Regions from separate parts of the Mesorhizobium sp. B3-1-7 genome, predicted to be linked through region 1. Evidence: predicted binding sites of a transcription regulator. Region 1 holds the regulator's gene; the other holds the start of a gene.

Region 1 (3,209 bases):
GCTGATTGCGCCGGTGGAGGCGCCCTTTGGCGCCCGCATCGCATCGGCGGTGGAAAACGCGCGCGAAGGGATCGCCGATCACATCAGGAGCGCCATCGGCGGATCCGAAGGCGAGATCGCAGCGGCACTGATCGTCGGCGTTCGTGCCGGCATTCCGGAGGCGATCAACGAGTCGATGCGACGGACCGGCATCTACCACATCATTTCGATCTCCGGCCTGCATATGGCGCTGGTCGCCGGCACGATCATGGTCCTTTTGCGCGGCGCCTTCGCGCTGTTTCCGGATTTCTCGTCGCGCCGACCGGTGAAGAAATATGCCGCTGGAATCGCGCTGCTCTCGATCGCCGCCTACCTCGTGATCTCCGGCATCGTGGTGGCGGCCGAGCGGAGTTTCATCATGCTGGCCGTGATGCTTGCCGCCGTGCTCTTCGACCGCGCGGCGCTCACCATGCGCAACCTGGCGATCTCGGCCATCGCCGTTATCCTTGTCTCGCCGCACGAAGTGGTCGGCCCAAGCTTCCAGATGTCCTTCGCCGCCACCGCCGCGCTGGTCGGCGCCTATGCCGGTTTTGCCGACTATCGCGCCGGCAAAACGACCGCGCCGCCGGCAAAGCGTTCGTTCCTCGGCTTCCTATCGCGAAAACTGGCGATCGGAGTGGGTGGTGCCGCCGTGACATCGCTCATCGCGGGCAGCGCGACATTGTTGTTTGCGATCTGGCACTTCCAGCGGGTGTCGCCGCTCAGCCTGCTGGCCAATCTGGCGGTCATGCCGATCGTCTCACTGATCGTCATGCCGTTTGCCGTGTTGAGCGCGCTGGCCATGCCCTTCGGCTTCGACGGCCCATTCCTTTATGTGATGGGCAAGGGCCTGACGGCGATGATCGCCATTTCGGCGTGGATCTCCGAGCGCTCACCGGTCGACGCCGTCGGGCTGATCTCGATCCAGTCGGTGCTGCTGGCGACGGTCGCGCTGGTCATCGCGACGATGGCCACCACCTGGCTGAGGCTTGCCGCCGTACCCTTCGCGCTCGCCGCGCTGCTGGCCATTCCGCATGTCCGCGCCCCGGATGTGCTTGTCTCGGAGGACGCGCATCTGGTGGCGATGCCGATCGGCGGCGGCGAGCTTGCCATCAACCGCACGCGCTCCAACGAGTTCACCACGGACAACTGGAAACGGGCGCTGAAAGCCGAGGAAATCGTACCGCCGGAGACGTTCGCTAAAGACGCCCTCGACATCGCCGATCCCGTCGACCTGCCGCCCGGCTCGCCCTTCTACTGCATCGGCGACCTCTGCATCGGCCGGCATCCTTCCGGCGCCATCGTCGCGCTCACCGAGAATCGCGCCAGCGCCCGGCCTGCTTGCGGTTTCGCCGACCTCATCGTCATCGACGACGCCACGGCCTACAACCCATGCCGCGATCCGCGCGTGCTTGTCGTCACCAAGCGGCAACTGGCACGCGACGGCAGCGCCGCCATCTTCTTCGATCCGCAATCGGCAACCGCGCGGCCAATCGTTCGCTACGCGGTCGAAGAACCGTACCGACCCTGGCACGAGCAGCGGAAATACGCGCGTGAGGCGAGGGGGCTGCCGCCCTATCAACGACCGGAAAAGCCGGCGGTCGCGCCGCAGCCTACAGAATAGGTGGCACGCAGTTCCGGCGAAGACCGCCGCGCGGTTCTGCTCAGTAACGGCGGATGAGTCCGACGAGCTTACCCTGAACCTTGACCCGGTCCGGTCCGAAGATACGGGTCTCATACGCCGGGTTGGCGGCTTCGAGCGCGATCGAGGCACCCTTGCGGCGGAAACGCTTCAGGGTCGCCTCCTCATCGTCGACCAGCGCCACCACGATCTCACCCGGGCTTGCCGTGTTGGCATTGCGGATGATGACGGTATCGCCGTCGAAGATGCCGGCCTCGATCATCGAGTCGCCCTTGACCTCCAACGCGTAATGCTCGCCGCCCATGATCATGTCCGGCGGCACCGAGATCGAATGCGTCTGGTGCTGGATAGCGTCTATCGGCACGCCGGCGGCGATGCGGCCCATCACCGGAATGGACACGGCCGAAACAGCGTCGTCGTCATTGCTGGGTGTCGGCGTGCGAGAGGGCGCCGCCGGCTTGACCTGGCGGCCAAGATTGCCCTGGCCGCCCTGGATGACGCTCGGCGAAAACTTTCTCGCGGCATTCAGGCCAGGCGCGATCGAGTCGGGCAGCCGCAGCACTTCAAGCGCGCGCGCCCGGTTCGGCAGCCGGCGAATGAAGCCGCGTTCTTCCAGCGCCGTGATCAGCCGATGGATGCCCGATTTGGAGGCCAGATCGAGCGCTTCCTTCATCTCGTCGAAAGACGGCGGAATCCCGCTCTCCTTGAGGCGTTCATGGATGAACATCAGCAGTTCATGTTGTTTGCGCGTCAGCATGGCGGCCCCCTTGGGTTCTGAAACCGGAATCAGAAAAACAAACCCAGAACAAACACTATCTGTTCCAGTTGTGTTCCGCAACCGTTTAAAGTTTAGTGAATTTGTTGAGGCTTCGGAAACAATGTTGCATCCAAGGGATACCTGGCCGAGTCAGGTCAGCGGTGTCATTGATTCCGCTCGATTATGCGGCCCTCCTTAAGCTGAAGCGCGGTCCAACACCATCACAAAGGCGCGGGCGGGATTGCTTCGGCTCTTGCGCGAACGTGCTTCACCGTGAACGAAACGGACCCAAAATGCCAACTTCGGCAATGATTCCGATCCATGGTCTTCGCCGTCTATGGACCAGCTAACATAGCGCAGAAGGTTCTTGCCGTGGCACGGACGGTGGTGAGACAACCGTCCTTGGCCAGCCGTGAGAGGCGCCATGCCGAAATGGAGGCGGCAGCATGATGGGGGGAATTCCTGATCTCGCCGAGACCGAGGCGATGGATGCAGCGGATCCGCTGCGCGCCCTGCGCGATCGCTTTGTCCTGCCGGAGGGGGTGATCTACCTCGACGGGAATTCGTTGGGAGCGGCCTCGCACGCCGCATTCGACGAGTTGCGCAAGGCAGCTGCCGAGGAGTGGGCGCATGACCTCATTCGTGCCTGGAACAAGGATGGATGGTTCGACATGCCGGTCGAGCTGGGCGACCGGCTCGGACGCCTGATCGGCGCGGCGCCGGGCCAGACCGTGGTCTGCGACACCACGTCGATCAACATCTACAAAGTGCTGCACGCGGCGATGGCGATGC
Region 2 (3,209 bases), on a different contig from region 1:
GTCTGTATCCAGCGTCACCTCGATGTCGATGGTGCCGACAAGCTGCTTGTTCTGGTCGAACAGGGCGATACCGGTGGTGCCCAGATTGTTGCCGAGCACGTAGAAGGACTTGTCGGTCAGCGGATTGACGTTGGCGATCTCCGGATCGCCGATGACGATCTGGTAGAAGGCGGCGCTTGTCATGATCGTCTTCGGCTTGCCCTTGGCCACCTTGATCGAGGCGTTCTTGTTCGCCGAGACATAGACGACGTCATTGCCAGCCCTTGCCGGCGCGGCGACGCCAAGCATTGCCGCCGCCAGCGCTATCGCGCCGAGAAGACGCCATCCCCCGGTCGTCCGAAATGCATCAAACCCGAACATCTTGCCCCGTCCCCGCCGGTCCCCACCGGCTATTGCTGCAGTTCCTGCGGCGGTTCCCGTGAAGGAACCTTGTATTCCTCGACCTTGTCACCACGCGTCACGATCACCGTCTTTAGTTTCGGCTCGCCCTGGTCCTTCGTCATCGCATTGACGAGCGAGGCGGCGCTCGCCTGCGCGTTTGCGGCAACCGAGCCGCCGAAGGACGAGATGGTCGTAAGCCCGCCATTGCTGGCGGTTGCGTCGGCGGCCGACCGCAGCGACAACGACAGCGTGCCGACGGTGCGGGCAAGCGCCACTTTCTGCGCCCCTTCGTTGGTGACTTCGAGGGTCACGGAATTGGCGATTTGCGGCTCGGTCTTGCGCTCGTCGGCGCCCTGTCCGACCGAAAGCACCTTGGCATCGGAGACGACGATCTCGGACGTGACGGTCGACCCGGCGGCGCCCTGCGCATTCTTGGACACTTCCTGGATATCGCCAGCGTCGCGCGTCAGCACGACGTCCACGCGGTCTCCCGGCGTGATGAAGCCGCCGACCCCGGCGATCTCATCGGTGCGGATGGTGACGGCCCGCATTCCCGGCGACAGCATGTTGGAAAGGGTGGCGCGGCCATTCGGCCCCGACAGCTTGGTAAGCAGCACCGGTTCGTTGACCTCGATCGGCGACAGCACGACCCGGCTGCCGTCCGCGAGCAGCTTGTCGATCGTCGGGAAAGCACCTTGCGGCAGGGAATCCTGCGGCCACGGAATCTCGGCGAGCTGCGGCCGTCCGAGCTCCATGCCGTAGCGCAGCGGCGCGCTTGCGACCACGATGGTCTTGAACTCGACCTTGGGCTGCTGCGGCGCCATGACGGAGACGACCTTGACCTCGGGCTGAGCCTTCGCCTGGCTCTTGACCCAGAAATCCGCCGCAAAGATCGAAATCGCGCCGAACACGGCGGCGATGCCGATCATGGTAATGGCCCTGCCCCTCACAACGAAACCCCTGACGCCCGTGGTCTTTTGTTGGTTGGGCCTCACGCTAGGCGTTAATGTTAAAGAATCGGGAATACCGGGGCACGCCGACCGCCCTATTTCGGCCGGCTTGGTTATCGAATGGTTTTAGAATAAGAGACAGTTTGATCCCTGAACGGAACAGGAACTCGTTCGCCCGCGAAAAGCGTGGCAGTATCGAGACGTGATTCGCTTTACCGGACGCTAGGCCCAGCATGGACGACAGCAACGACCTCTTCGGCAAGATGGAAAAGCCGGCACAGCCGGTGCGCGCGCCGTCGCGCCCGGCCGATCCGCTCGTGCAGGCCGCGAAGCGTTCGGCCCCCGCCCGCGACGGCAGCGAGGGCTACAGCGCCGCCGACATCGAGGTGCTGGAAGGGCTGGAACCGGTGCGCCGCCGTCCGGGCATGTATATCGGCGGCACCGACGACAAGGCGATGCATCACCTGTTCGCCGAGGTCATCGACAATTCGATGGACGAAGCTGTGGCCGGTCACGCCACCTTCATCGACGTCGAGCTTTCCGCCGACGGCTTCCTGACCGTCACCGACAACGGCCGCGGCATCCCGGTCGATCCGCATCCGAAATTCAAGAAGCCGGCGCTCGAAGTCATCATGACCACGCTGCATTCGGGCGGCAAGTTCGACTCCAAGGTCTACGAGACCTCCGGCGGCCTGCATGGCGTCGGCGTTTCGGTCGTCAACGCGTTGTCCGACCATCTCGAGGTCGAGGTCGCACGCGGACGTCAGCTCTACCGCCAGCGTTTTTCGCGCGGCGTCCCGGTCAGCGGTCTTGAGCATCTCGGCGAGGTCCACAACCGCCGCGGCACGAAAACCCGCTTCCATCCCGACGAGCAGATTTTCGGCAAGGGCGCCGCCTTCGAACCGGCGCGGCTTTACCGCATGACGCGCTCGAAGGCCTATCTGTTCGGCGGCGTCGAGATCCGCTGGACCTGCGATCCGTCGCTGATCAAGGAAAAGGACCAGACGCCGGCCAAGGCGGAGTTCCATTTCCCCGGCGGCCTGAAGGACTATCTCAAGGCGACGCTCGGCGACGAATTCCAGGTCACGCGCGAGGTCTTCGCCGGCAAGAGCGACAAGCAGGGCGGCCACGCTTCGCTCGAATGGGCGGTCACCTGGTTCGGCGGCGACGGTTTCCTCAACTCCTATTGCAACACCATTCCGACCCCCGAAGGCGGCACGCATGAGGCCGGATTCCGCAACGTGCTGACGCGCGGACTGCGCGCTTACGCCGACCTCATCGGCAACAAGCGCGCCTCGATCATCACCACCGACGACGTGATGATCTCGGCCGCCGGCATGCTGTCGGTGTTCATCCGCGAGCCTGAATTCGTCGGCCAGACCAAGGACAGGCTGGCGACGATCGAGGCGATGCGCATCGTCGAGAACGCCCTTCGCGACCCGTTCGACCACTGGCTGGCAGACAATCCACAAGAAGCCTCGAAGCTTCTGGAGTGGGTCATCGCGCGCGCCGACGAACGCGTGCGGCGCCGCCAGGAAAAGGAAGTCTCGCGCAAGAGCGCGGTGCGCAAGCTGCGCCTTCCGGGCAAGCTCGCCGACTGCACGCAGAACGCCGCCGCCGGCGCCGAGATCTTCATCGTCGAGGGCGACTCGGCCGGCGGCTCGGCCAAGCAGGCGCGCGACCGCGCCAGCCAGGCGGTGCTGCCGCTGCGCGGCAAGATCCTCAACGTCGCCTCCGCCGGCAACGACAAGCTTGCTGCCAACCAGCAGATTTCCGACCTGATCCAGGCGCTCGGCTGCGGCACGCGCTCGAAATACCGCGACGAGGATCTGCGCTACGACCGCGTGATCATCATGACCGACGCCGACGTCGACGGCG

Evidence for each region. The regulator LexA, encoded in region 1, represses DNA repair genes until DNA is damaged. The targets are predictions, from matches to a motif close to TGTTCNNNNTGTGTTCNG.
Region 2: parE (DNA topoisomerase IV subunit B) is a predicted target of LexA. The motif match lies at 1,482-1,499, and genes of this name have one in related genera.

What each region holds. Positions count from the first base shown of each region.
Region 1 covers NZ_VFTL01000005.1:81,074-84,282, reverse strand. The annotation lists gene FJ417_RS05725 (ComEC/Rec2 family competence protein) at 1-1,642, shown strand, start outside; gene lexA (transcriptional repressor LexA) at 1,683-2,417, opposite strand; gene kynU (kynureninase) at 2,867-3,209, shown strand, end outside.
Region 2 covers NZ_VFTL01000051.1:18,283-21,491, reverse strand. The annotation lists gene FJ417_RS30355 (type II and III secretion system protein family protein) at 1-288, opposite strand, end outside; gene cpaB (Flp pilus assembly protein CpaB) at 390-1,310, opposite strand; gene parE (DNA topoisomerase IV subunit B) at 1,565-3,209, shown strand, end outside.